DNA from 3 places in the Aeribacillus sp. FSL k6-2211 genome. Region 2 is predicted to be linked to each of the others. Evidence: riboswitches for the same ligand, from Rfam matches in the RefSeq annotation. Region 2 holds a riboswitch; each other region holds the start of a gene.
The links. A riboswitch is a leader RNA that binds a small molecule or an ion and turns the genes downstream of it on or off. The one in region 2 is predicted to bind cobalamin.
Positions count from the first base shown of each region.

Region 1: another riboswitch for cobalamin. It lies ahead of NSU19_RS07130 (ABC transporter substrate-binding protein); the one in region 2 lies ahead of metE (5-methyltetrahydropteroyltriglutamate--homocysteine S-methyltransferase).
Region 3: another riboswitch for cobalamin. It lies ahead of NSU19_RS15170 (ribonucleoside-diphosphate reductase subunit alpha); the one in region 2 lies ahead of metE (5-methyltetrahydropteroyltriglutamate--homocysteine S-methyltransferase).

Region 1 covers NZ_CP150190.1:1,449,431-1,459,643, reverse strand. The annotation lists gene cbiB (adenosylcobinamide-phosphate synthase CbiB) at 1-315, opposite strand, end outside; gene NSU19_RS07140 (adenosylcobinamide amidohydrolase) at 312-1,775, opposite strand; gene NSU19_RS07135 (iron ABC transporter permease) at 1,777-2,838, opposite strand; gene NSU19_RS07130 (ABC transporter substrate-binding protein) at 2,801-3,775, opposite strand; cobalamin riboswitch at 3,879-4,060, opposite strand; gene NSU19_RS07125 (N-acetylmuramoyl-L-alanine amidase) at 4,266-5,711, shown strand; gene NSU19_RS07120 (DUF1540 domain-containing protein) at 5,794-5,952, opposite strand; partial or broken gene NSU19_RS07115 (cell wall hydrolase) at 6,297-6,677, opposite strand; gene NSU19_RS07110 (transposase family protein) at 6,844-7,473, shown strand; partial or broken gene NSU19_RS07105 (FAD-dependent oxidoreductase) at 7,566-8,128, opposite strand; gene splB (spore photoproduct lyase) at 8,361-9,377, shown strand; gene NSU19_RS07095 (DUF4183 domain-containing protein) at 9,513-9,875, shown strand; gene NSU19_RS07090 (DUF4183 domain-containing protein) at 9,951-10,213, opposite strand, start outside.
Region 2 covers NZ_CP150190.1:3,971,727-3,981,939, forward strand. The annotation lists gene nfsA (oxygen-insensitive NADPH nitroreductase) at 234-983, opposite strand; gene NSU19_RS19075 (BCCT family transporter) at 1,246-2,832, shown strand; cobalamin riboswitch at 3,019-3,218, shown strand; gene metE (5-methyltetrahydropteroyltriglutamate--homocysteine S-methyltransferase) at 3,369-5,651, shown strand; gene thiE (thiamine phosphate synthase) at 5,855-6,514, opposite strand; gene thiM (hydroxyethylthiazole kinase) at 6,571-7,377, opposite strand; gene NSU19_RS19095 (basic amino acid ABC transporter substrate-binding protein) at 7,682-8,503, shown strand; gene NSU19_RS19100 (amino acid ABC transporter permease) at 8,562-9,218, shown strand; gene NSU19_RS19105 (amino acid ABC transporter ATP-binding protein) at 9,209-9,937, shown strand.
Region 3 covers NZ_CP150190.1:3,141,989-3,152,201, reverse strand. The annotation lists gene NSU19_RS15210 (sporulation protein) at 1-210, opposite strand, end outside; gene ytvI (sporulation integral membrane protein YtvI) at 587-1,615, shown strand; gene NSU19_RS15200 (AI-2E family transporter) at 1,756-2,847, shown strand; tRNA gene NSU19_RS15195 (tRNA-Pro) at 2,923-2,996, opposite strand; gene crcB (fluoride efflux transporter CrcB) at 3,057-3,419, opposite strand; gene crcB (fluoride efflux transporter CrcB) at 3,432-3,839, opposite strand; gene NSU19_RS15180 (hypothetical protein) at 3,913-4,203, opposite strand; gene NSU19_RS15175 (ribonucleotide-diphosphate reductase subunit beta) at 4,385-5,428, opposite strand; gene NSU19_RS15170 (ribonucleoside-diphosphate reductase subunit alpha) at 5,441-7,705, opposite strand; cobalamin riboswitch at 7,841-8,020, opposite strand; gene NSU19_RS15165 (Hsp20/alpha crystallin family protein) at 8,154-8,594, opposite strand; partial or broken gene NSU19_RS15160 (IS256 family transposase) at 9,256-10,213, opposite strand, start outside.

The DNA.
Region 1 (10,213 bases), 1.6 Mb from region 2:
TGCCAAAGCTGCTTCCCGCAAACTTTTTTCCGCTATCATAAAAGAAATGATCACCGCTTCCGCAAAAATGCCCGCTGCTGGGTGAAGCCTAGAGAAAAATGACACAATTGAAAAAGCGGCCAGCATAAAAAATAAACCGACCAGCATGATCATCGCCATACCTTTTTCTTTCTTAAAGCGCCCTTTGTTGAGGCGCCGTTCGCAAAACGCAATAGACCAGCCAAACAAGCGGACGGGATGGGGGGCATTTTTCGGATCCCCGATGACTTGATCGATTACAAACGCCAGCATGATCGCAATTACATGTTCTGTCATGTCCTTCCCCTTCTTTTTTTATTTAGCTGAATCGCTTGAATTGTACTCTCATATACCCCCCTGCCGACCAATCTTCCAAGTGTTGTGATCGTGCCAGCGTGCTGATGAAAAATGCCCTTTTGCGTGGCAGCCACCAATATGCTGTCTGTGGAAGTACCTGTTGCAATCGTATTGGAGACAGGATCCAACACTTTTTCATCAGCCAGCGCCTTCGTTTTGGCTTCTGTTGCCGTCATCACACTTTCAATAAATGCTTGATCAGATAACCGTCCGTTTATCAAAATCCATGTATTGATCGTCCCTGAAGCTATGCCATTCCGTTTTATACTATTTGCTGCATCCACTGCATTGGAAAGTCCTGCTGTCACAACAATGACAACGGAGACTCCTTCTGCTTCAAGCTCGCTGACTACCCCATCTTCCAAACAAGCCGCGGTCATCATGGCGACTGTTGCATGTTGATCAAACCCGTTTTTCTGCAGAAAATCGGCCATTTCCGAACGGCTGTCTTGACAATTGTAGCTTTTATCGACATGACGGTTGACAAAAGTGCTGTGCCAGCCAAATCCTCCGCCAATAATGGCAGATGAAAGGGTTTTGAGCGGCGATGCCGCTTTTAAATAGATGAGTTCCTTCGTCTGAACAATGTCCCTTTTTGTCACTTTATATGTTTCTTCCTGTTTCTGTTCGGGTATAAGCAGCATTTGCGGGCGGGCAAGCTCCGGATGTGATTGTTTGACAATCGAAACACCATACACCTGTTCAATCGTTTTTTCGTTCATCACGACAGATGGATTATCAACGGCAACCGCTTTTCCATCTTTTAATAACAGCAGTTTGTCACAATAAAGGCTTGCTAAATTCAAATCATGAAAAATTGAGACAACCGTTAATCCATTTGATTGTGTCCAATTTTTCAACTGATCAAGCATGATTTTTTGATGGGAAATATCAAGATGGTTCGTGGGTTCATCTAATAAAAGCAAAACGGGGTTTTGTGCAAGAGCCTGCGCTAAAAAAACCCTCTGTTTTTCCCCGCCGCTTAATTCATTGATCGCTTTATTTTTTAAGTGGGAAATATTCGTCTGCTCCATGGTCTTTTGGATGATTTGTTCATCTTCTCCCGTCAACCGCTTGAAGAAACCCGTTTGAAAAGGATAACGGCCGAGCGCCACTGTCTCCCAAACGGTATAATCAAACATTTGCGTTGGGATTTGCGGCAATGAAGCGATGTTTTGCGCCAATTTTTTCGGAGAATAAGCAGAAAGAGGTTTGCCGGCAAGCTCGATCGTGCCGCTTTTAACCGGAAGAATCCCGCTGATCATTTTTAATAGTGTCGTCTTTCCACTCCCGTTTGGCCCCAAAATGCCAAATATTTCCCCTTTTTTTACTGAGAAGGAAAGGTTTTCGATAATCTTTCGCTCTTGATAGCCTCCCGAAATGTTCTTGACTTGCAGCATGTTACCCTCTTCTTTCCATTCTTTGTTTCATTAAAATAAAGGCAAAGCTGGGAGCGCCGATTAAAGCCGTGATCACACCGATCGGAAGTTCTGTCGGCGACACGATCGTTCTTGAAACGAGATCCGCCAAAATTAAAAAAGCGGCGCCAAAAATGGCGGACAGAGGGAGAAGATGGCGATAATCACTTCCCCAAAGCAGCCTGTTTACATGCGGGATGACAAGACCGACAAACCCAATCGTTCCGCTGATGGCAACGGCCGCACCGGCTAAACAAGAGGATGATGCTAAAATAAACAGCTTTCTCCTTTTTACATGGACCCCAAGCTGCTTCGCCTTTTCTTCGCCAAAGGACAGAGCGTTTAATTCTGTTCCGTTTACAAAAATCAAAATGGACCCGATTAAAAAAAACGGCAAAAGCATCAATACGTATCCCCAGCCGCGCATCGCAACGCTTCCTAACAACCAGTTGACAATTTGTCGCAATTCTTCGCCTGTCAGGGCAATCATTAATGAAATGAAAGCACTTAAAAAGGAACTTAAAATAATTCCGGTCAGCACAATCGTTTCAATCCTCATCGTTTTTTCAATGAAATTGGCGAACAAAATCACAGCCAAAATCGTTAAAAAACCCGTAAAAATGCTGACAACCGGCAAAGTGAATGAGCCGAAAAAAGGAATTTGAATGCCGAAAAAAAGAACAAGTACAGCACCTAAAGAAGAACCTGATGAAACACCGAGCGTATAAGGATCTGCCAAAGGGTTTTGCAAAAGCCCTTGATAACAAGCCCCCGCCATTGCAAGCGAGGCTCCGACAAGTCCGGCTAAAACGACACGAGGAAGTCGAATATCAAGCACAATGCTTTTCATGCTTTCATCAATGTCCGGCGCCAAACCGGTATAGAACAGTTGATTGAAAATTATTTGGAAAATATCCTTAAACGTGATGTGAAACGTTCCGATAGAAATTCCTAAAAAGACGGAAAAAATAAGAAAACAAGCGGTCGCCGTATAGGCGACCACATGTTTATTTTTTGTAGACATCCGGATAAATTGCTTTCGCAAGTTCTTCTACTCCTTCAACCAATCTTGGGCCTGGGCGGCTCACCAAGTCGGAATGCACATCGTAAACCCGTTTATTTTTCACCGCTGATACATTTTCCCATCCTTTGCGTGCCAACACCTGGTCAACAGCTTTATCGACGTAATAGCCGTATGTCGTCACAATGACGTCTGGGTTCAGTTTTACAACGGCTTCTTCCGTCATTTGCGGCCAGCCTTCTTGATCGCCCGCTGCATTTTTTGCTCCAATGATCGTTAGCATTTCATCCATAAACGTTCCTTTTCCCGTCGTATAGATTTGTGGTGCGGGATTCACTTCGACAAAAACAGACACTTTTTGATCATCCGGAATCGTTTTTCCTTTTTCTTGAATATCCGCCAGTTTCGTTTTCATTTCAGCCACAATATCTTCGGCTTTGTCACTTGTCCCTGTAATTTTGCCGATTGTTTGGATGGAGTCATACACTTTATCAAATGATTGGGCATCTTCGACTACAAAAACATTTATTCCCGCATCTTTCAGCTGCTTCAGCCCTTCCTGCGAGTTATGGGCGCTGGAAGCATGCGCTAAAACAAGATCCGGTTTTAAAGAAATAATTTTTTCAACATTAAATTCCATCCCGCCAACCTTTTCTTTGTTTTGAACATCTTCCGGATAGTTGTCATTATCACTTACACCGACAATTTGTTCACCCAACCCTAAAGCATAGGCAATTTCAGTATTGCTTGGAATTAGCGAAACAATCCGCTCCGGTTTTTCGCTTACCGTCACCTCATTTCCTAAACCGTCCTTGACCTTCACCGGAAATTGTGAAGCCGTCTCTTCCGTCTTTTGATTGCTTTTGTTTTCAGACGGCTCTGATGTATTTTGTTGGCCGCATCCAGCCGCAATTCCAAATAGAAGTAATAAGGCTAAAAATAGTGCAGATAATTTTTTCATCATTTTCCTCCTCCAATAAAAAACATCTTCTTGAATTCGATAAGAAGATGTCTGAAAACGTACATATGTATTGTTTTCAAACACCTCCCTATCCGCGTAGGGTTTTAGGTGTGCTCAAACAGGCAGGTCTCCTGGCTCATGGTCATCGCTTCCTGGACCTTCCCGTTGAAACAGTGGTTTTCCCAGGTTGCTCCCATTCACAGTGGCGGGACCGCGTTGGATTTTCACCAAACTTCCCTTTTAAGCTGGCAGCTATGTGCCGGCACCTGTTTGCTTTTCGGTATAATGTTATGACGAAATGTATTATACATGATTTGATTGAATTCTGGTAGGAAGAAAATGAAAAAAATCGACAAATTGACCTAAATGTTTTGGATTTCGATACAGTTTTCGCTAAAAATAAAATTTTTTTGAACTTCCTTTCCATTACTTGAATAAAATATTTGTAGACAAGCGAATTGGATGTTTGAAAACGAAGGAGGATATTGCAGTGACAACCGTTCTTTTAGACCCTGGCCACGGAGGAAGCGATCCCGGCGCAACCTATAGAAATTATGAGGAAGAAGATTTTACGTTGACTATTGCCCTCTTGGCAAGACAACATTTACTTGAACATTACCAAGTCAACGTTCTCATGACGCGCACAGACGATCGAACAGTCGGTTTGTCAGAAAGATCATCCATGGCTAACCGAGAGAATGTTGATTTTTTCTGTTCCATTCATATTAATGCCGGCGGAGGAACAGGTTTTGAAAGCTATGTTTATAACGGAGGGGCCTCTCCAAGAACGATCCAATACCGGTCCGTCATCCATGATCAAATTATGAGCGTTATCGGTCCGAAATATAGCGTAAAGGATCGGGGCAAAAAAAGCGCCAATTTTCACGTGTTAAGAGAAACAAAAATGCCTGCGGTTCTTTTGGAAACATTGTTTATTGACCATTCGAATGACATCAAACTTTTAACATCGTCTGACTTTATGAGCGACTATGCAGCAAGCTTAGCCGATGGAATCGGAAAAGCGCTTAATTTGCCCAAAAAGTCGACACGCACCACCCCAACTCCGCAGCCATCGCCAGCTGCAGGCAGCAGGATGTACAAAGTCATTGCCGGTTCCTTTAAAAACCGAGAAAATGCAGAAAAGCTGATAAATGAACTGAAAGGAAAAAATGTTGATAGTTTCCTTTCCGCTGCGATGGTGGACGGAACAAGTTATTTCCGCGTTCAAACAGGGGCATTTAAAAATTTGCAAAATGCAAAAGACCAGTTGGCAAGGCTTGTTCAATTAGGATACAAGGATGCATTTATATTAACTCCTGCAGAACAAGGAACGGCACAATCAGGCCAAAAGACAGATTCATCTCGTTCATCAACACTTCAACCGAAAACCCCTTCTCCCGATTCAAGGGATATCCCTATTTTAGGAGAAACGCTCGTATCGGGAACAATCTTGGATTTATATGTAGGAAAAACAAATCCTAGCGCACCTCAGCTGGGCGATTTGTATGAACAATTAAGCAAATCCTACGGAATTCGCGGCGACATCGCATTTGCACAAGCAATTCATGAAACGAACTATTTCCGTTTTACGGGAGTAGTCAATCGCAATCAAAACAATTTTGCCGGAATCGGAGCTACCGGTCCAAATGTTACAGGAGCAAGCTTTTCTACTCCGAGAGAAGGGGTTCTGGCCCATCTTCAACATTTATATGCATACGCCACAACGAAGCCTCTTCCAGCCGGGTTCCCCCTTGTCGATCCCAGATTTATTTATGTGGAACGAGGTTCTGCCCCGACCTGGAAAGATTTAAATGGGAAGTGGGCCGTTCCCGGCAGCCGTTACGGAGAAATGATTTTATCCATTTACCTATCCATTTTGCAGTTTGCAATTCAACAATTGAACGCTGCTCAATCAGCCATAAGCAAACAAATATAATCTGAATTCCAAAAAGATGTTGTATAAAAATGAAAAGATTATCAAAAATACAAAGAGAGCCAACTTCCGGCTCTCTATTTTATTAAAATGTTTCTGGTTCAAACGTCTTGCAATCAGTTTCCTTTTGATTTTTTGCCGTTTTTCCTGAATGACTTACGACATAAATGGCATCAGCTGCACATTTATTCCCTTCCGCCCAATATTTGCAGTTATTTACCTCACACAAAACGTCCTGCGCCATGTTTGTCACCTCCCAGTTATATATTTTCCTTTGGAAAGTGATTTGATACTTGTTGGTTGTGAAATGTCCATGGCAATATTTCGAACCGCAAAGACAATCGTTTTTGCATGTTTTGTTGGCTGTTTAATGAATTCATGATTATCATGTCATTTTAAGCCAAAATTCGATTTATTTTGTCGATGGACAAGCAAGGTGATCTGCTCCATACCAAAAGGTGCCTCAGAAAAAGAAAATGCAAACATTTGTAACGCCTCAGTCCTCCATTCGCCATGCAATTTCATTCATCCGCAACATTCATTTAGTGATTTGGAATGACAAAAGCCGCCATTTGCGGCGGCTTTCTTTTATTTTGCAAAAATGTGATTACCGATCACAGTCGTTATTGACTTGGAGCGCACCCATTGATCATCAGTTTTTTCAGGGTTGTAAAAATAAAGGGATCCTCTTCCCAACCCTTGGAAAGCCAAGGCCTCATGAACGGCCTTTTTAGATTCTTTACTGGCCGGCTTGTAAATTTCCCCGTTTTGCACAGTTGTAAATTGTCCGGGTTGATAAATAACCTCTGTAATTGTGTCCGGATAGAGGCTGCTTTCCACTCTGTTCAACACAACCGTAGCAACAGCAACTTTTCCTTTATAAGGCTCCCCTTTCGCTTCCGCTTCTACTAATCTTGCCAGAAAATCTTTTTCCTGTTCAGTGATGGTCTCTGGAATAATTAATTTTTCAGATTCATCACCACATTTTGTGATTTAACCCAAAAAATAAGGAAAACACTCACGAATTCCTGGCAATAATGTTAGCGTGACTTAACATAACAGGAGGTTCTAAAGTGTTTTCCGTATCACTAGATTTGCCAGAATTTGAAGTTGTTAAACAAGTGTTTCTTGAAGATTGCAATTTGTTACATGTCGAGAAAATACTACAGAAGAACGCTGTTCTTACTGCGGTTTTTTTTCTAGTCATGTCCATGACTGGCGGACAAGAAAGGTTCGTGACTTGTCCGTATTAGGTAAGCCCCTTTTCTTATTTGTCAGAGTGTATAGATACCGTTGTCACAACTGTAATGAGGTATTTTCACAAACATTTGAATCTATCAGTCCTAATAAGCATCAGACCAATCGGTACAGAGAATATCTGTACGAAATGTGCATTGGCTCTACTATCCAAGAAGTGAGTCGAAAGGAAAAAATACCTTATACAACTGTTGAAAGAATATTTTATTCCGTTGCTAAAGAAAAAGAGAAGGAGCATTTAGAAACTCTTGAAAGTGTTTTAGAAAACAATGAATTAATCCTTAGCCTTGATGAGATCGCTGTCCGAAAGGGTCACCGATATGAAACAGTTCTTATGGATACCCAAACCGGGAGTGTGCTTGGTATGGAACATCAACGGAATGGCAGTTGTGTCGCCTCCGCTTTTGCTGCAAGCATTCGGGCTCCCTTTCCAGTACACAATTGCCTTATTTTTGCTGCTTTCCTTCGCTGGTTGGCTGTTGTATCCATTTGTTTGTTCTTTTGTTGAGAAAGAAGAATCGCTTTGGTAGGTAAGTTCGCTTTTGCAATGAAATAAAAAAGGACAAAGTCGCTTGATGCCTTGTCCTCATTCCTTTTTATTCATTTTTCCAAAACATCATGGTCGACGTAACGCTCGCCGTTCAGCTCACTAATAACATTGATCGCAACTTTGAAGCCGTCGCCGTCAGTGATGATCGTATGAACGCTGACACCTGCAGCTGTACCCGCAGCCCAAATTCCGTCAACGTTTGTCTTCCCTAGTGCATCGACATCAAATATTGTTTTAATGCGGGGTTCAGTCCCGTCTTTTGTCTTTAGCCCGACTTTGTCAGCTAAATCAGTCAGTACTCCTGTAGCTAATATGACGTGTTTCGTTTCATAGGATCCTTTTTCCGTCTTGAATACAAGCTCTTCCGCTTGTTTTTCAATTGTCTCCACATTTTCTGCCACAATCTCCGCACCGAATTTTTCCGCTTGTTTTTTCCCTGTTTCAATTAAATCAGGTCCAGAAATTTCCATAACCCATAATGGTTTTCAATCCAAGCTCGTTTCGTCACGGATTTATCGTTGTCCAACACAAGCGTTTTTTTACCGGCTTTTGCCGTGAACAAAGCGGCGCTTGCACCCGCAGGACCAGCCCCGACAATGACTACATCATACATGTTGCAATTCCCCCTTTTAGGATAACTATTGTATTTCCATCGTAAGCGTAATTAAAACGAATTGTAAAGATCTTCATCTGCCTTTTCCTTGCAGGGGAACCGCTTTTGTATGAATCGCCCTCTCAACATTTTATTATTTCCGCAAGCAGTTTGAAAAGAGGACGGGATAAAATCTCGTGAAAATCAGTAAAACGGAAGGAATATCGGCATAATAACATAGAGGTGATTGATCATGAAGCCGTTTATTCCACAACTCGTATACATTGAACCAAGAGCCCTTGAATACCCGCTTGGAGTGGAATGGAAAGAAAAATTCGAAAAAATGGGAATCGACATTCGCTATACAACTTCCCACAATCAAGTGCGTAATATCCCCGGAGAAACACCTCTCCAGAAATACCGCAATGCGAAGTCGACTTTAGTCATCGGGGTTCGAAAAACATTGAAATTTGATACGAGCAAGCCTTCTGCCGAATACGCCATTCCACTGGCAACCGGGTGCATGGGGCATTGCCATTACTGCTATTTGCAAACAACGTTAGGAAGCAAACCCTACATTCGCGTTTATGTAAATTTAGAGGAAATTTTTCAGCAAGCTAAACAGTATATAGAAGAGAGAGTTCCAGAAATAACCAGATTTGAAGCTTCGTGTACGTCTGATATCGTCGGGATAGATCATTTAACACATTCACTCAAAAAAGCGATCGAATTTATTGGAGAAACAAAGCTGGGGAGATTGCGGTTTACAACGAAATATCATTACGTAGACCATTTATTGGATGCCAAACATAACGGCAACACCCGCTTCCGATTCAGCATCAACAGCGATTGGGTCATTCGTCATCTGGAGCCGGGAACATCAAGATTGGATGAAAGAATCAGCGCCGCTTTGAAAGTCGCAAAAGCAGGATATCCTATCGGTTTTGTTGTTGCTCCGCTATATCGGCATGATGGATGGAAAGAAGGATATAGAAAATTATTCAAAAAACTGGGTGACGTAATCGAAGACGATAACTTAACATTTGAATTGATTCAACACCGATTCACGAAACCTGCCAAAAAAGTTATCGAAGCAAGGTATCCAAAAACGAAACTGGAAATGGATGAGAAAAAAAGAAAATACAAGTGGGGGCGGTATGGAATTGGCAAATATGTTTATCAAACAGAAGAGGAAAGGGAGCTGAAAGAGATGATGGAACAATATATTCACTATTATTTTCCTAACGCCATCATCGAATACTTTACGTAAAACTGTAAGGAATACAAACCTTTTTTAAATCGACGGTCAGAAATGGTTAATTCAACAAAAACATTTTCTTTTGCTAGCTCACCTTTTCTTGAACGAACATATGATAAAACAAACAGTTTACGAGGTGATACAAATATGAAGGAAAATCACACAATCGATGTTCCCGTTTTATATGATTGGGTCCGTTCCGCCTCCCGCCTCCACATGAACGTTCGGCTTCATATGAAACAAAAGCCTTTAAAAGCTGAAACATTTTACTATTATGCTTTAGCTGATGGAAAAAAGACCGTTTATACGGACGCCGATCAAATCAAAGAATTTACGAATAAAGGGATCTTGGATCCAAAAGATGTATCCTATATCCGGCTTTTCATTAACGGTGTTTTACAACCGCCGAACATTTATGAAGTGAAAAAAGGAATGTTAAGATTAAAATCAAGCGATGTCCCGCAAAAAGGTGTTCCTATTATTTTGGAATTTATTTCCATATATTTATAATTGAGGAAATAGGTGATGCCTGCACGGGATAAAAAAATCAGGATCCAAAAGAAGGACTTTCGGATCCTGATTTTGTTAAGCTGACACAACAGTTGTCGATTGAGGTGAATAATTGACCACTTCCAGTACAATTGGCGTGTCAGCTAAAATTGGATCTCCACCTGCAGGCACATTGATCGCAAGCGAACCGACCGTCGTTGCTCCCGGCGTATACGTACTTAGTCCGCCCATTTGAAGCACTCCGTTGACATAAACATTATAATAACTGTTGTTAGCTGCCAGTGCAGGCAATTCTGTAACAGCTGAACCATCATCTTGAAAAAAGCTGGCTGCATCAA
Region 2 (10,213 bases):
TAAGAAAAACCGGGCGAAAAACATCAACGCCCGGTTTTTCTATTCGCACACATCGGTCTTTTTGTTTTCTACATACTATACGATCGGAAAATCAGCTAATTTCTAAATCTATCCATTTTTAACAAAAGCGGATAATCTCATTGTTTCCATGTTCCCAAAATTGATTTCCATTTATTTCATCAAACAATTTGTCCATACCGCAACAGAGACAACTTGGCAAGAAACTGTTCATATTATTTTAAGTTATAGCCTTTTCTTTCCACAAATTGTTTCATATACATTCTCACCGGATTTGAAAGAGCGCGAGCCATTTGCCCTGTCCAAGTATCTTTGCGGACACCATTTGTACGTTTTTCATAATATTTGGATACTATTTGATTATATTCAAGAAGCCCCTGTTTATATATTTCTTCGTTTTGCTCATATTCTTCCTCATGATAAACATGATGTAAAGGCAATCGGGGTTTTTTTCCGGTATCAACGGCCGGATAGCCGACCGTTATGGCAAAAAGCGGGATGACCCGATCAGGAACTTTTAGCAGCGCCGAAACATCCTCTAAATTGTTGCGAATTCCGCCAATATAACAAATGCCAAGCCCCATGGACTCAGCGGCTAATGCAGCATTTTGCGCGGCCAATGCCGCATCAATAAGCGCAACCATAAATTTTTCTGTGCTTTCCAAGGATACCGTCACGTCTTTATCTTCCATTTCGCCTATTAGTTCGTGCCGGTGCAGATCTGCGCAAAAAACAAATAAATGGCCGCTTTTTTCCACATAGTCTTGGTTCCCCGCCAGTTCCGCAAGTTTTTTTTTCGTTTCCGGATTTTTCACCCCAATGATTGAGTAAGCTTGTATGTAACTTGAAGTCGAGGCCGATTGGGCACATTCCACAATTAAGCGTATTTGTTCATCCGTAAGCGGCCGATCTTCAAATTTTCGAACGGATCGATGGTTTAAAATGGTTTCGATCACTTTATTCATCATCATCATCCTTTCTTTTATATTCTTTTCTCAAAGTTTAACTTTTTTAGACGCCCATTTCATCGATTTTGTTTTTCGGCCAAGCAAAATGTGAAACGTAAGGATTTGGCCGTAATCGAGAGCATTTATAAGGATTTCTTATAAAAAATAAAATAAATTGAATAAAAAAGCTTATTACGACAAATTAATCTGAAAAATTAAACTTTCTATCAATTTTGTTTAAAGATATAATAAAATGTAATCTTTTTTAAAGGGGGATTTGATGAAGAATCGAAACATTATGGATTGGCCGACCTTTATCGGGGCGCTGCTTTTGCTGTTAATTGTAGCCGCTCCATTAGCAGTATTCCCTGAACAAGGCGAAGCCATTGTATTAGCTGCCAGCAGCTTTTTAACACAAAAATTTGGAATATTGTATTTAATCATGGGTGCAGCAGTATTGATTTTTATTCTTTATGTTTCTTTTAGCCGATACGGAAAAATCAAACTGGGGGATCCTTTAGAAAAGGCTGAGTTTCCGACATTATCTTGGGCAGCTATGCTTTTTTGCGCTGGAATTGGATCAAGTGTTCTTTATTGGGGAACGATTGAATGGGCTTACTACTATACGGGACCTCCATTTGGCATCGAACCTAGATCAAAAGAAGCCGTTGAATGGGCGGCCGCATATGGAATTTTTCATTGGGGACCGACGGCATGGGCCATCTATTGCCTCCCTGCCCTGCCAATCAGCTATTTCTATTATGTAAAGAAAAAACCGGTGTTAAAAGTAAGCGAAGCGTGCCGGCCTCTCATTGGCAAAAAAGCAGATGGACCAATAGGCAAAATCATTGATGTCTTGTTTATGTTTGGTTTGCTGGGCGGAGCTGGAACGACACTCGCTTTAGGGACGCCGCTCATTACAGAAGGAATTCATGAACTTTCCGGCATCGAACCTTCGATGACACTCCAAACAGTGGTTTTGCTTATTTGTACATTGATCTTCGCAGCAAGCGCTTACTCCGGTTTGCGGAAAGGCATTAAAATTTTGAGCGACATCAACCTATGGCTTGCCGTATTATTGTTGGTGTTTGTCTTCCTTGCCGGCCCGACCGTCTTTCTGGCGGAAACGGCCGTCAACAGCATCGGCATCATGCTTGATCATTACATGCGGATGTCTTTATGGACTGAACCTTTTAACAGTTTAGGACCGTTTGAACGAACAGGCTTTCCGGAATCATGGACGGTATTTTATTGGGCTTGGTGGCTCGTGTACGCTCCATTTGTCGGCTTGTTCGTCGCTAAAATTTCAAAAGGACGCACTGTCCGCGAAATGACGCTCGGAACAGTAGTATATGGAACGCTCGGCTGCATTCTCTTTTTTGGGATTTTAGGAAACTTTGGATTATTTTTAGAACTGACAGGCCAATACCATGTAACAGCTACATTAGATGAACATGGCGGATCAGCAGCCATTATCGGAATATTGAAACAATTGCCGTTAAGCAACATTGTGATTGCCGTATTTACTGTGCTTGCCGTGATCTTTTTAGCAACAACGTTTGATTCAAGCTCTTATATTTTAGCATCTGTTGTCCAAAAAGAAGTTGCCGATGAACCTTTGCGATGGAACCGTTTATTTTGGGCTTTTGCTCTTTCCGTTTTGCCGCTTATTTTAATGTACCTCGGCGGATTGTCCACATTGCAGACTGTTAGCATTATTGGCGGTTTCCCTTTGTTGTTTATTTTTGTCCTTTTAGCCGGTTCTTTTATCAAAGCGGCAAACCAAGATTTTTATTCCAGTAAATCTCAATTATTTAAAATGTATCCTAAAAAGAAAGGCGTGAAAAGAAACCTTCTCTCGAAATAACTGTTTTCCGGAAAAATCCCAACCGCTGTAAAGACCCGCAGAAAACCTTTATGTTCTGGCGGGTTTTTGTCATGTAAAGCGGAAGAAATCGCAAGCCATCTACTTTCCTAAAAAATTTTTCTTTTTAATTGCAAATGTGGTGTTGAAAAATAAAAAAAAATCCTCTATTCTGATAATTATAGTTTCATATGTGTACCAGCAACAGGTGCGTCATATTGCAGCCGCAATATGCGCTTAAAAGGGAAGTTTGGTGAAATTCCAACACGGTCGCGCCACTGTGATGGGGAGCTTTTGATCATCAGCCACTGTTTCTGCCAGAGAAATGGGAAGGAGATCAAAAGCGTTGAACCTAAGTCAGGAGACCTGCCTGTTGTATGCACTACGACCTACGCGTCATAGGGAGGAGTGAGAAGCCATGTTCATGTTGAAACCATTTGGGTGCCTCAACACGAGCTAGGATATCCAGTCCCTCTTTTATTAGCGTAAAGAGGGCTTTTTTATTGTGTTGAGCAAAAATCAAATGGGAGGTTTTCGTAATGGCAGCCATTAGTTCAAATCTTGGCTATCCGCGAATTGGCGAACGCCGGGAATGGAAAAAAGCTTTGGAATTATTTTGGAATGGAGACATTTCTGAAAGCAGCTTACTGGAAACGTTGAAAAAGATCCGTCTTTCCAACTTAAAGAAACAGCATGAAAGCGGAATTGAGCTGATTCCCATAGGAGATTTTTCGTTTTATGACCACGTTCTCGATACTGCTTTCATGTTTGGATATATTCCTTCGAGGTTCCAGCATATGGATCCCCGTTCCATCAAAACATATTTCGCAATGGCAAGGGGATCCGAAGAAGCCGAGGCTTTAGAAATGACAAAATGGTTTGATACAAATTATCATTATATCGTTCCGGAACTGGAAAATAAGCCGCCTGCTTTTTTGGAAAACCGTCTGCTCAAGCTTTACAATGAAGCAAAAGACGAACTAAATATTGAGACAAAACCTGTTGTTTTAGGGCCGATTACTTTTTTAATGCTGGCGAAAAAATATGAAAAACGAGATTTTTATAAGCATTTATCTGCTTTCATCCCAGTTTATATTCAATTGTTGACAGAGTTGCATCAAGCAGGCGCAAAGTGGGTGCAAATCGATGAGCCTGTTCTCGTTCAGGAAATTGATGAGTCATTGATTCCGTTGTTTAAAGAAGTGTATGAAGCTTTTCACGAAGCGAATCCATCTTTGAACATACTGTTGCAAACTTATTTTGAAAGTCTTTCTCACTATCAACATATCGTTTCATTGCCTGTTGCTGCTATCGGTCTTGATTTTGTACATGATGGGGGAGCCAACAGTGCAAACATCCAAAAATTCGGGTTTCCAAAAGACAAAATATTGGCTGCCGGTTTAATCAGCGGCCGCAACATATGGAGGGCATCATTAGAAGAAAAAGCAAGCAAAATTGATTTTCTCGCTCAGCATGTTGATGTTGATCGATTGATCATTCAACCTTCCTGCAGCTTGCTCCATGTGCCGGTTACCGTAAAAAATGAACACGAATTGCCGGAAATTTTAAAAAATGCTCTCTCCTTTGCAGACGAAAAATTAAGTGAAGTCCATCAGCTGACACAATATGCAAAAGGTGAATTAAGTATAAGCGATTTACGATACGATGACCGTTATTACACGCAATTTATGAATTCTGATTTTCGGACAAACCGAAACGTGCAAGAGGCAGCCGCCAAGATTGAATCCTACCCGACGAACCGTGTGGACTTTTCTGTTCGGCGCAAGCTGCATAAAAATAGATGGAACTTGCCAATTCTACCGACAACAACGATCGGCAGCTTTCCGCAAACGAAAGAAATCCGCCAAACCCGTTTAAAATGGCGGAAAGGCGAATACACAAACGAGCAATATGAGTCTATTATCAAAGATGAAATCAAAAAATGGATTGATATTCAGGAACAGCTTGAACTTGATGTATTGGTCCACGGGGAATTTGAACGAACGGACATGGTGGAATATTTCGGAGAAAAACTAAAAGGAATTGCTGTTACCAAAAACGGCTGGGTGCAATCTTACGGTTCACGCTGCGTCAGACCGCCGATCATTTATGGCGACGTTGCCTTTGATCAGCCGATGACCGTCAAAGAAAGCGTCTATGCCCAATCATTGACGGACAAACCTGTAAAAGGAATGCTGACTGGACCTGTCACCATCTTAAACTGGTCTTTTGTCCGTGATGACATTAGCTATGCGGACGTTCTTCGCCAGATTGCCCTTGCCATCCGCGAAGAAGTATTAGCTCTGGAGAAAAACGGCATAGGAATGATTCAAGTTGATGAACCTGCTATCCGTGAAGGGCTGCCGTTAAAAAGATCGAAGCAAAATCAATACATCGAAAACGCCGTCGAAGCTTTCAAACTTGCCACCAGCTCCGTCAAACCGGAAACACAAATTCATACTCATATGTGCTATTCCCAGTTTGAAGATATGATGGAAGCGATCGATAAGCTTGATGCAGACGTTATCTCGATTGAATCGTCCCGCAGCCACGGAGAACTTGTTCATGCTTTTGAAAAGTACCAATATAAACGGGAAATCGGTTTGGGCGTTTATGACATCCACAGCCCGCGTATACCTTCCGTCCAAGAAATAACCGAAAATATCGACCGTGCATTAAAAGTACTCGATGTACATCAGTTCTGGGTGAATCCTGATTGTGGTTTAAAAACAAGAGCGGTCACCGAAACTGTCAATGCACTCAAAATCATGGTGGAAGCGACAAAAGCGTATCGGCAAGCCATCGCCGCAAAACAAATTTGATCCTATTAAGCAAAAGGTACATTTGCTGACACCGTTTCAGATGTTCCTTAGAAAGGATAAAGACCGCACAATTCAACGATGACTTTCGCTGTATGAAAAATAGCGCAACCATCATTGAACACAGTTTTCTCCAAACATAAACAAAAGGCGCCCGGATTAAGGCGCCTCTTTTGATTTTGCACGCCATTTGCGAATGATTGTTCCTAAAAAAATGATTCTACAGTCTGTTTCAATTTTGCCGCACTCTTCTTGACATCGTCCGCATAACTTATGGCGGATATGACGGCGACGCCGTCGGCTCCGTTTGCAACGACTTGTCCGGCATTTTCACTGTTGATGCCGCCGATGCCGACGATCGGAATCGCAATGCCTTGGTTGCGCATGCTGGAAATGATTTGCGGACCTTGCGCTTTTTTGGCGTCTTCTTTCGTCTTCGTCGAAAAAATGGGGCCGACGCCGATATAGTCTGCGCCTTGCGCAATGGCTCTTTCCGCTTCCTCAAACGTATGAGCCGACACTCCTAAAATTTTATCGCCAATTTTTTGGCGGACAATTTCGGCTGATTCATCCTCCTGACCGATATGAACGCCATCCGCATCAAGTTTCAAAGCCAGATCAACATCATCGTTTACAATAAAAGGAATTTGATGTTTTTGGCATATTTTTTGCAGTTCTTTTCCGAGCTTTAGCTTGTCCTCGCCCGTTAATGCGCCTGTTCCTTTTTCGCGGTACTGGAAGATGGTAATCCCCCCCGCTATCGCTTCTTCAAGCACATCAAGAGGATTTTTCTTGCAATTTACACTGCCCATAATAAAATACACTTTTAAAAGCTTTCGCAGTTCATCTGCTGTCACTTTCGGCATAATCCATCACCTGCGTATTGAGATTTTCCAAAAAAATTGCTGAAAACATTGGCCCCTTATTTTCGGCAAAATGAACCCCTTTTCTTCAAGTCGTCGCTTGTCACTTTTTCCAATTGATTCAAAAACTCGATTTGAAAGCTTCCCGGTCCCCTGCCTTCTGTCACACTGTATGCTATTTCCGCCGCCACACCATAAGAGACAAGGCTTGCCACTGAGGCAACGAGCAAATCTTGTTCAACTGCGGAAAAAGCGCCGATAATGGATGATAACAGACAGCCTGTGCCCGTTACTTTTGTTAAAATCGGATGTCCGTTCTGGACTTGATATGTCGTTTGGCCATCTGTCGCCACGTCTTCTTTCCCGGTTATGACGACAACAGCGTTTAACTGCTTTGCCGCTTTCTCAGCCAATAAAACTGGATCGGCAGCTGAACCAACGGCATCCACTCCTTTCATTTGGAGCTTTTCGCCGATAACATTGGCAATTTCAGGCGCATTTCCGCGAACGATGGAAACACGAACCTCTTTTAATATTTGTTGGGCAGCTTCTGTCCGGTAAGGTGTGGCGCCAGCGCCAACAGGGTCTAAAATGACCGGTACGCCGTTTTCGTTTGCCGATTTTCCCGCAAGTATCATCGCTTCCACGACATCACTTGTTAACGTCCCGATATTTAAGACGAGTGCGCCGGCTATTTTCGCCATATCCGCCACTTCTTCCTTTGCATATGCCATTACCGGTGAAGCCCCAATCGCCAACAAACCATTTGCTGTAAAATTGGTGACAACGACATTTGTAATATTATGAACAAGAGGATTTTGGCTGCGCACCTTCTCCAGTGCGGAACCTAACATTTCAATATTCATCATCTCACTCCTTCCAACATCGGAAAAAAAACGCTTATTTGCAGCATTTTTCCCGAAAGCAAAACGCTGTTAAGGACATTATATCAGATGCAAAACTTTTATCGGCACGCTGCAGTTTCGGTGGTTAAATTATGTTATAATACTATATTATCAAAATGGATTGTAAATCATTTCATATAAAAAATGTGTATGAATCATTATCCAAATTGTTGAAAGAATATACATGTTCATTTATAATGTTTCAGAATAAAGTTGAAAGGATCTTCAAAAATTTGTTTTCTATATTTTTTTTAGGAGGTACAACATGAATCAATATTTGAGAAAAATAATAGCCTTTGCGGCTATGGCAACTTTGCTGTTTATGCTTTCCGCTTGCGGATCGAACAATTCCGGCAAAAACGATGCAGCCGGCAATGATGAGAAAAAAACATTGAAAGTAGTGACAAACGCGGCATACGCACCGTTTGAATATATGGACAAAGGTGAAGTTGTCGGCTTTGATATCGATTTTATCAACGCAGTGGCGAAAGAGGCCGGATATGATGTAGACATCAAGCATACCGGATGGGATCCAATGTTTGCAGAAGTTCAAGGCAAACAAGCCGACTTGGCAGCTTCTTCTGTGTCCATTACAGAAGACCGCAAACAAACATACGATTTTTCGGTTCCATATTTTGAATCTACACTTATGATTTTAATTCCCGAAGACAGCGATATTCAAAATGCGCTTGATCTGAAAGGAAAAACGGTTGCCGTCCAAAATGGCACAACCGGCCAGACCGCTGCCGAAAAAATACTTGGCGGCGATGGAACGGTTAAAAAATTTGAAGACAACGTCCTCGCGATCATGGAACTTCTGAACGGAGGCGCAGACGCAGTTGTGGCCGATAACGCGGTTGTCAACGAATATATTAAAAACAATCCTGACAAAAAATTAAAAGCCATTAAAGATCCGGAAAACTTTGATTCGGAATATTACGGTTTGATGTTCCCGAAAGGAAGCAAATTGAAAGCAGAGCTTGACAAAGCGATCAATTCAATATTGGAAAACGGAACGTACAGTGAAATTTACCAAAAATGGTTTGGTGTAGAACCAGATATCGATATATTAAAAAATCAGCAATAATTTTTAGCATTTCGCCGGCATTTTGCTTGTCCGGCAATGCATGCGGGGAGATATATGTATGAATTTTCGTTTTGATCTGATAGCTGAATATGCGCCCTTTTTCTTCCAGGGAATGCTCGTCACAATTGGGCTTTCTCTTGCGGCGATCGCCATCGGCACTGTTTTAGGTCTTTTCATCGGCATCGGGAAAATTGCTCAAAATAAATTTATTCGCCTGCCCTTTTCATGGTACGTTACATTTTTCCGAGGGACGCCTCTTTTTGTGCAAATGCTGCTTGTCCACTTTGGCCTCGTACCGCTGATAATCGGCGATACAAATGGAGTTATTGCTGCCATTGTTGCACTTTCCTTAAATTCCGCCGCCTATATAGCGGAAATTTTTCGGGCAGGCATTCAATCGATTGACAAAGGTCAGATGGAAGCGGCAAGATCGCTTGGCATGAGCCATAAACAGGCGATGCGCTACGTTATTTTGCCGCAGGCGACAAAACGGATGATTCCGCCGCTTGGCAACGAATTTGTCGTCCTTATTAAAGAATCGTCGATTGCAGCGATTATTGCCACTCCAGAACTGATGTATTGGGGACGGGCAATGCAAGGGCAATATTATATTGTATGGGAGCCATACCTCACCGTTGCGCTCATCTATCTTGTTCTGACATTGTCCTTAAGCAAATTATTAAGCTTTGTTGAAAGGAGAACAAAATCCGGATGATTCAGGTGAAGCATTTAAAAAAGAACTTTGGAAAAATAGAAGTATTGAAAGATATCAGCGTCGACATTAAAGAAAAAGAAGTTGTCTGCGTTATCGGCCCTTCCGGTTCAGGGAAGAGTACGTTTCTCCGCTGTTTAAACAAGCTCGAGGACATTACTTCAGGACAAGTTATCATCGACGGACAAGATATTACCGATCCACACGTGGACATGAATAAAGTGCGCCAAGAGGTTGGCATGGTATTCCAGCAGTTTAACTTATTTCCCCACAAAACAGTAATTGAGAATATTATATTGGCACCTGTCAAAGTAAAGGGAGTTTCTGAAAAGGAAGCAATTGAAAGAGGGATTTCACTGCTAAAAAAAGTCGGGCTCAGTGAAAAAGCCGACAGCTACCCTGACGAATTATCAGGCGGGCAAAAACAGAGGGTGGCCATCGCCAGAGCGTTGGCGATGAATCCAAAAGTCATGCTTTTTGACGAACCAACTTCCGCCCTTGATCCGGAAATGGTCGGTGAAGTGCTGAATGTCATGAAAGAATTGGCAAACGAAGGAATGACAATGATTGTCGTAACACACGAAATCGGATTTGCCAAAGAAGTTAGCGATCGAGTGATTTTCATGGACGGCGGATATATTGTAGAGGAAAACACACCTAGCGAGCTTTTTAACAATCCTAAACACGAACGAACAAAAGCTTTTTTAAGCAAAGTGCTGTGAATAAGGCAAGTATCCGGCATGCGGGTTGACTTAAACTCCTTTTCAATCAAATCTCATACGAATTCATTTCGGACAAGCCGAAAAGCTTGTCCTTTATCTTTTTCTCAATGGAGCTTCTCCCCTCTTACGCACTACGCACTCGTTCTTCATATATTATTTGCCATCAGCATCCAAAAGTGTTTGGACGGTAAGCCTTTCGTATATTTCCCAGCCTGAAGTTCCTGCTTGGAAGTACTATTTGAATTGTCGTAGCATCGCGGCTTGTACCAAAGTTGT
Region 3 (10,213 bases), 830 kb from region 2:
CGTAATGGAGGCGATTGATTGCTGATCAGCCTGATTGTTTGTTTTCATAAGATCACATTGCAGCTGCTTAATCTTTTGGGTTATAGTGCCTCCTTTAATGTAGAGCGTGCCTGTTACTTTTTCTCCTGGAGAATACGTTTCTTTATCCAGTACGAGATCGACTGTTGCAGAGCCTATTCCGATTTTGGACATATATTTTCTAAGCAGCAACTCAAATCATCCTCCCAAAAATTGTTTTAAGATACAAAAAGACCTTTGCCATTTTTATGGCAAAGGTCTCGCTAACAACATCCAGTTGTTCAATAAAGCCGGTGGATAGCTCCACGAAATGACGACTTTATTGTTAAGCTACTCCCCTTTGGGAATTTTTACTTTATTCCGTTTTTCTAATTTGATTATATTGGTCAATTTGCATTTTGTCTAGTATTTTTTTACTGAAGTAAATGTGTTTTGCAAAATGTCGGAACAAATAACAATTTATAAAAATAATAAGGAATTTCAATAGTTCAAATGGAAAATCCGCGATATAATAAGGATAACATGATGATTTTGAGTATAGAATAGATAGGAGAATGATGTATTGAAAATGAAAAAGTATCTGCCGCTTATCATCATTGGTATTGCCATTCTTATACTAATACCGTTCAGCATCCCGATATTGCTTGCGCTGCTTACAGCTCTTGTACTTGAAAAGCCTATCAGCATTCTCCAAAATCGATTTAAAATAAAAAGACCTTATGCAGTTTTGCTCATTTTTGTTGTTTTTTTACTCTTATTATGTATTCTAGGCTTTGGTTTGATAAACTTTATATATACAAACTTTGTGAGTTTTATAGAAAATATCCCTTTATATGTTAGAAAATTCAATCATGATTTTATTAATCCTCTTCTTGATACGTGGGAAAATTATTCCGCTTCCCTTCCAGAAGGTGTCATGACGTCTATTGAAATTTCCATTAATAATTCTGTCAATGCAGTTGACGGTCTTGTGAAGCAATTGATGGAATCGCTCATATTATTTGTTTCCGGCATTCCCGGCTTTTTCATTGAAGCGCTGATTTACTTGATTGCTCTTTATTTAATCAGTTTGGATCTGCCGAAAATATGGGCTTCGCTCGAGACCATGCTGACAGAAAAAACGAGAAATAAAATAAAATATGTTGTGAATGATCTTTATAAAGCAGGCTTCGGCTTTATTAAGGCGCAAGTTATTTTAAGTTTACTGACATTTATACTAGCTTATATTGGGTTGGTGCTGCTTCGTGTGGATTATAGCTTGATTTTGGCGATCATTATCGTGGTTGTTGACATCCTTCCAATATTGGGAACAGGATCGGTGCTGGTTCCTTGGGCTATTTATGCATTTAGCCAGGGGCAAACCAATCTCGGAATAGGATTAGTCGTCTTATTTCTTGTGATCACTGTCGTCAGACGTGCTGTCGAACCGAAAATTATGTCAACCAACATGGGAATAAGCCCTCTAGCCGCCTTGATCAGCATGTTCATTGGACTAAAGATGCTCGGTATATTAGGTTTATTTTTAGGTCCAGTTGTTGTGATTTTGTTTGAAACATTGCGAAGAGCAAACATCATAAAGCTTAACATAAAAATTTAAAAAGGTTTTCCTTAAATTTGAGCGGAAAATTTGGATTAGAAGCAATAGGAGGATGAAAAAAATTGCTTAGAATATGTAAATACATGATATTCTAAATATTGGAATGAATGTTGCAAAATTGGATGCGGGAGGCAAGCATTTTGTTTAAATCAAAACTTCATTTTTGGACGTTAGAAATACTTTTGATCATTTTGATCTTATATTTCAGCACAAAAATATCTTTTCTTTTTGAGCCCATTGTGATCTTTATAACTACTTTGTTTTTTCCCATAATTATTTCCGGTTTTCTTTACTTTTTGTTTGCTCCGATTATTGGCTTTCTTGAAAAGCGAAAAATTCCAAGAGTGCTGGCCATTTTGATTTTGTATATCGTGTTTATCGGCGGAATTTCGATCGCCATCGGATTGGTAGGGCCTACGATTGTTAAGCAGTTTAATGATTTAATTCGAAACATTCCTTTTTATATAACAAAAACGAGAGAAATCATTGAAAACCTGTATCAAACAAGCTGGTTCCAATGGGTATTGACGCAAGATTATTTTTCCATTGAAAAAATTGAGAGCACCATTACGCAATATGCATCGAGAATTACAAATAATATTACGAATGGCGTTCAGTCCGTTTTCAGCGTTATCACAAATATAACACTCATTATTGTCACGGTGCCGTTCATTTTATTTTATATGATCAAGGACGGACATAAGCTGCCGCATCAGGTCGTAAAGTTTTTTCCGAGTGATTTCCGCGATGAAGTTATGATTATCTTAAAGGAAACAGGCGAAACCTTATCTACCTATATTCAAGGACAAATGCTTGTTTCCATGTTTGTCGGGCTCTTTACGTTTATCGGATACTTAATCATTGATCTGCCGTATGCTTTGCTGCTTGGAATAACTGTGGCAATCACCAATATTATTCCGTATTTAGGTCCGTTTATTGGGGCTGCTCCGGCCGTTATTGTCGGCTTGCTCGATTCACCTTTTAAAGCACTTCTTGCGATTATTGTCGTGACAATTGTTCAGCAAATTGATGGGAATGTGATTTCTCCGTTTATTATCGGCAAGAGGCTTGATACACATCCGTTGACCATTATTATTTTGTTGCTTGTTGCAGGAAATATCGCGGGAATTTTGGGGATGATTTTGGCTGTTCCAACATATGCTGTAACCAAAACGGTTGTGATTAACTTATATAAATTAATTAAACTGAGGAAAGGGATTAAAAAGACGTAATTCAAAATATACGCCGCTTGAAAAAGCTCAAGCGGCGTTTTTGATTTTAAATGATGATTTAGGAGATTTACAGAGTCGGGATGACAGGATTCGAACCTGCGACCCCCAGCACCCCATGCTGGTGCTCTACCAAGCTGAGCTACATCCCGCTGGACAATCTGTATTATAAAGAAAAAATCAAACCATGACAATATGATTCAAATAAGTTTTTAAAATATAGCGCCTAGTTGGAAGCCGAGAAAGGCAAACAAAAGACCGAACGCATAGCTTGAAAGAAAATAGCAAATGGACACTGTTTTTTGTTTTTCTGTTAACAGCTGTTTATTTTCAAGCTGAAACGTAGAAAAGGTGGTAAAGGCTCCTAAACATCCCGTTCCAAATAACAGTAGATATGCTTCTGAAATATTCATGCCGATCAAAAGGCCGAGCAGGAAAGATCCGCTGACATTGATAATAAATGTCGCGACAGGGAACTTCATATTGCTTTTCTTTTTAATCCAATTGGTGACGATCAAGCGGGCATTAGCTCCTAAAAAACCTCCGATTCCTACAACGATAAAGTTGAAAAGCATTACTCTTCACTCCTATTCATGTTCGGCCGTTCGTGCGTTGTGCTGGGAAAGCATTTTTCGGCCAAGATGATAACCAGACGAAACAAATAAATAACCGCCTATTAAGCTTGACAATGTATACATAATGGCTGTTTCCCATTTATCGGCAATCATCAATTGAATGTTCTCAAAACTGAAGGTTGAAAATGTTGTGAATGACCCGATTAAGCCAGTACCGATCGCTGCGGCAAAATGGGGAGGAAATCCTTTTATTTTAAATACATATTCAGTCAACCATCCTAAAAGAAAACTTCCAGCCAAATTGGCTAAAAGTGTCGCTGTTGGGAAAGATCCTGTCCAAAAGCTGGAAGTCCATAGGCCGACACTGTATCGAAGACAGGCACCTGCTATCCCGCCCAAACCGACTAATAAATAAATCATTATCTTCACCTCGCAATGGTGGGAAACAACATATTTCTTTTTAGCCAATATCGTGAAAACTATATTTCTTTTTTTAGGGCATCGCCTTTGTAATTGCTTCTATAATGAACGCAATACAAGCTAAAAAGATGGTCAGTAAAGTTGAACATAACAATATGTTTCTGATGACGACAGCAGCTTTGTCACATCTGCTGAAAGTTTGAAAAGCAAAATATACAAAGATGCCTAATAGAATCGAGGCAAACCAACTTATAAAGCCTGTTTTCGTAGCTAATTTTGGCCAATCAAACATCCAAAAATATAGAACAGCGAAATGAATTGTTACTAACAAAATTGACATTATGATCAAGGTTGATTTTAACATAGATCCCCTCCGCACATATTATACCATGGTATGGAAAAATGGGATGCTTAGGTCCCCAAAAGGATAAGCTCTTTTAAGAGAAAGTATTTGCGAAAAATTCTTTCATAGCATTCCTTTTGGTTTGGCAGCAGATAAAAAAAAGGGCAGTCTCTGCTGCCCGTTATCATGAGAACGTAAATTTTTACAGCTCATCAAAGCCGTTATCAATCGTGTTGACTTTTGTATATTGTCTCGATTTTTGTTCAAAGAAGTCTGATTTTCCTAAGTCCACTTCTTCGTAAGCCCGTATCCATTTCAAAGGATTCGTCCGATAGCCTTCAAAAGGACGTTCGAATCCCAACTGATTGGCACGGAAATTCGCATAAAATTTAATATAGCTCTCCACATCTTTTAAATGCAGGCCTTCAATGTCATTGCCGATAATTACACCGGCCCATTCGATTTCCAGCTCGGCTGCTTTCAGAAATGTTTTCGAAACGAATTGTTTCAGTTCATCTGTATCATATTCAGGATATTGCTTCAGCACCGCTTTGAAAATTTTTTCAAACAAACCTACGTGTATTTGTTCATCACGGTTAATGTAGTTAATCATCGTGCTAGTGGCTACCATCTTTTGGTTTCTGGCTAAATTATAAAAGAATGCGAAACCGGAATAGAAAAATAAACCTTCCAGTATGACATCAAAGACGATCGATTTCAACAAATTCTCCACATTCGGATTTTCTGCAAATGCTTTATAACCGTTGGTGACAAATTCATTTCGCTTCCTTAAAACCGGTTCGTTCCGCCAATATTCAAATACTTCATCCTGTACGTTTTTAGGCACGATGCTTGAGAGAATATACGAATATGAATGGTTATGAATCACTTCCTGCTGGGCGAGCAAAATCATTAAGGCGTTTATGCTCGAGTCTGTAATATAATCGGCAACTTTTCCGGCATAATCGGTTTGAATGCTGTCTAATAAAGCTAAGAGGCCGATAATTTTTAAAAATGCGTCCTGTTCTCTTTCTGAAAGCTCAGGAAATTGCTTCACATCTTGAGCCATATTAATTTCAAAAGGTGTCCAAAAGTTTGCGAGCATCCGCTTATATTTTGGATATGCCCACGGGTAGGCGACATCATCCCAATTGAGCACGTTGGAACATTTTCCGTTCACTATTGCTGTTGAACGGTTTGGTGCATCAGGATCCATAATAATTCGTTTTGTTAATGTTTGCTCCATATTAATTCCTCCTTAACTTGCACATGATTCACATTCATAAATGTCGCTTGATGTCGAACGGACATAATACGTTGTTTTCAATCCGGATTTCCAAGCAGTCAAATGAAGCTCCAGCAATTCTTTCGCTTTGATCGTGTTTAGAACGTAAAAGTTGAACGAAATGGACTGGTCAATATGTTTCTGGCGCACCGCATTTTGTTTAATGCTCCATGTTTGGTCGATCAAATAAGCGGATTTATAATACCAAGTCGTTTTTGCATTTAAGTCCGGAACAGTAACTGGAATTTTGTAGTCTTTCTTTTCCTCTGAATAAACTTTTTGGAAAATTGGATCGATGCTTGCTGTGCTTCCGGCTATAATGGAGGTCGATGCGTTCGGTGCGACCGCCATTAAATAGCTGTTGCGGATGCCAAAAGTCTGCACCTTTTCCTTTAATTCCTGCCATTTTTTTGACGTATAACCGCGGATCTCAAAATATCGGCCCGTATCCCACTCCGAGCCTTTAAAGAGAGGGTATGCGCCTTTTTCTTTTGCGAGCTCCATACTCGACTGAATGGTTAAATACGCAATTTTTTCATATAATTGATCGACAAATTGGACTGCCTCGTTACTTTCCCATGCAATTTCCTTTAGTGCAAATAAATGATGCATGCCAAACGTTCCAAGACCGATTGCACGGTATTTTTCATTTGTAAGCTTCGCCTGTAATACCGGAATGCTGTTTAAATCGATGACGTTGTCCAGCATCCGCACTTGAATAGGGATTAATCGTTCCAGAACATTATCAGTGACAGCCCGTGCCAAATTGATGGAAGAAAGGTTGCAGACGACGAAATCGCCGGGCTTTTTCACAATGACAATTTTTCCATCTTCGACATATTGTTCTTCAACAGTTGTTGAGCTTTGATTTTGCGCAATCTCTGTGCATAAATTGCTGCAATAAATCATGCCGGCATGCTTGTTTGCGTTTTTCCGATTCACTTCATCACGATAAAACATAAAAGGCGTTCCCGTTTCAAGCTGGCTGATCATAATCCGTTTCATTATTTCAATCGCAGGCACTTTTTCTTTAGATAAGGATGGATGATTCACACACTCAAAATATTTTTCCCGAAAGCTGCCGTTACCTTTTTCTTCATCATAAAAATCTTCCAGATTGAATCCCATGACTTTGCGAACTTCGTGGGGATCGAACAAATACCAGTCTCCGCGCTTTTCAACTTGTTCCATAAATAGATCAGGAATGCATACACCTGTAAATAAATCATGGGTGCGCAGCCGTTCATCTCCGTTATTTAATTTTGCATCAAGGAAAGCGAAAATATCTTTATGCCAAACATCCAAATAAACGGCAATTGCTCCTTTTCTTTGGCCGAGCTGGTCGACGCTCACCGCCGTATTATTTAATTGCTTCATCCAAGGAATGACACCTGATGAAACTCCTTTGAACCCCCGGATATCGCTTCCGCGGCTTCTGATTTTCCCCAAATACACTCCAATGCCTCCGCCGCTTTTAGAAACATTGGCAATATCAGTGTTCGAATCATAAATGCCTTGAAGGCTGTCGTCTACCGTATCAATAAAGCAGCTTGAAAGCTGACCGACTGATTTTCCTGCATTAGCCAATGTCGGTGTTGCAACCGTCATATATAAATGGCTCAATGCCCAATACGCTTCCTTTACAAGATGCAAACGTTTGGATGGATGCTCTTTCATCATTAACGTCATAGCGATGATCATAAAACGTTCCTGTGGAAGCTCAAATGTTCGTTTATGAAAATCTTTAGCTAAATACCGGTCGTAAAGGGTCCTTAATCCGATGTATGTAAACAGCTTGTCCTTCTCAGGATCAATGGCATTTCCCAGCTCCATAATTTCCTCTTTTGAATAATGCTCTAGCAAAAGAGGGCTGTAGATTCCAAGATCGGTTAATGTTTCGATTAACAAATAAAAATCGCCGTAGCCCGGTTGGTTGTAATTTCTGTTTTGGCTCGCTTCATGGTAAATTTTTTCAAGAAATACGTGTGCAGCTAAAAAAGTCCAATCCGGCTCACTTTCCGAAATGTTTGCTAAAGCTTCAATAATCAGCAGGTTTGTAAATTTTTCAAGATCATCAATCTGCTGGTATTGTAAGGTTGTCAGCACTCTTTCGCTGTATTCATGAAAGGAAAGGGACGGAAACTTTTCTTCAAGCTGCCTTAGATAAAGTTCCAAATCGCTCCTGTTAAAATGATTTTGAAAAACCTCGTATAGATTTAATGCTTTCGTAATATTCATCAAACATCCTCCTTATCAAAATAAAAAACCGCTCAGGAAGCTGAGCGGATCAAACGATGATTAAAAAGGAGGCAGTTTACAAGGCGAAACTACTCCATTCAAACCATCGTTTCATCTTCCCAACCCCCGAAGAATTAGAAACGTTCGGACAAAGGCAGGTCTCCTGACTCGTGCTTCATCCTACTTTGAATCCTTCCCATACGAAACGTACAGTGGATTATTCATTTCGTAGCACTCACAGTTGCGGGGACAGTTCCGGATTCTCACCGGATTCCCTTTTAAGCTGAAAACAGCACCTTTGTCGTTAGGTTTTCAATATATAGTATTTAATTGTTTTTGATTACACAATATATAGATTTTTGATGTTATATATTCATCATAATCGTACTTGGCGAAAATTGCAATAAAAAAGTGAGGCTGATTGAAATTTTGCAACCTCACGAAACAATTAATGAAACTGAATATCAATTTTCTTTTTGTTGTTTTCGGTTTGTTTTGGAATACGGATTTCCAAAACGCCATTTTTATATGTCGCGCTCACTTCTTCTTCTTTTACATTTGCCGGCAATGCAACAGCGCGGTGAAACCGCCCTACAAACCGTTCGCGTCTATGCATTTCTTCTTCCTTTACTTCTTTGCTTCTTTGAATTGTGCCGCTGATCGTAAGAACGTTGCGATCAAGATGAATGTCAACGTCTTCCTTTTTTTCAAGGCCGGGCAAATCACAAGTAACAATTACTTCATTAGCAGTTTCATGAATATCAAGCCGGGGGGTATTCATAGTCTCAAAGTTTTCAAAAAAATGCGGGAAGCTTTCAGAAAAAACGCGATTCATGTTTCGTCTAAATTGGTTGATCTCAGAAAAAGGATCGTAAGGAATGAGAGCCATATGATTGTTCCTCCTTTGATTTTTTTACAGAAAATATTATTTGTGTTGAGAAGAGAAATATACATATAGCAAAGTTTAAATTACTGTTTTTAATCATAAAAATATAAATAAGTCCGCTGCATCCAAATCGTTTCGTGTTTGTTGCTTTTAAAAGCACAACCTAGCAAAACTTGGTGAACGAATGGACAGCATATTGTTGTTATTAGACAAGAGTTTACATACGAAGAAAATTAAGTAAGCTGCTTAATTGCAGCCATGCTGGGAATTAACAGATCAAGCTGGATAAATTCACAATGATTGAAAACTGCTGTTGGACAACTTTATAAATTTAAAAATTATTCTTTGTTGCATATGTTACTGATAGTGGTAAAAAACTTAAAACAAAAATAATTAGAGTAGATGATAATTATTTAGTTGTATTTGTGAAAAATATTCCGGAAGGATTCATTGTATTATCTACAACAATTTTTCCAAAATACATTCACCCAGAAATTGAAGTAAGTAATGATGGTACTGTCAAGAATTTTGTGTAATGTAAGATAGATAGGGCATCTCTGAAATGGATTTAGAATAGAGAGGGCCTGTTTCTTCCACACAGGAGACTGAATATTCAGTCTCCTGTGTGGAAAGGGAGATCCCATCATCAATTTACATTATTTGGTTAATCATAACGTTCTTCAAACATTCGCTGGAGGGCTTCATGAGTTTCGGAAAATCCTCGCAACTTTCGCCCTGCCCATTTCTCATTAAAGTCTTGGATGGTCAAATACATGACTTTTTCCGCGGCTTCTAAACTGCTCAAACTGTTCATCGGCTTTAGACGTTTCCGAATCTCCTTGATCGTTCGTTCGATGGCATTGGTCGGATACTGCTTGGATCATTCATAAAGGTAAGAAGGACATCCAACTCATTTCCCCACGATTGCACTCTCGGATACTTGCTCGACCATTTTGACTCAAACTGGTGAAACATCTCCAGTGCAATTTTTTTATTCGGAGATCGATAAATGAGTTTCAAATCTTCCACCATTTCGAATTGGTCTTTTTTCCGTACACGACTGAGTGTGTTACGGACTTTGTGAACGACACAACGCTGCACATCGGCTTTCGGATAAATAGCTTTAAAGGCTTCTTCCAGCCCCGTTAGTTCATCGAATACGCTCAGAAGCACTTCCTTTACGCCTCTGTTATATAGTTGTTGGAGAATCTCCTGCCATCCATAGGCGCTTTCCTTTCCTCCTACGAAAAAATCAAGAATTTCCCGATATCCTTCTTCGTTTACACCTAACAACACATACATGACCTCTTTTTCTACCGTATCTCGACGAAGTTTTACGTACAACCCATCCAAATATAAGACGGAATAACGCTTATGTAGAGGACGAGTGTGCCATTTCTCGATGTATTCCTTCACGACATCGGTCATACGACTGATCGTTGCAGGAGAATAAGCATTCCAAAAATTCGTTCAATAAACTTGCCAATCTCCCGCGTACTCATGCCACTTTGATACATCTTGATGACAGCTTCTCCGAGCCAGCCGGTATGACGTTGGTAAGGGGCAAACAGCTGCGTTTGAATTCCCCGTTTCAGTCTCTTGGGACCAAAAGACCTTCAATC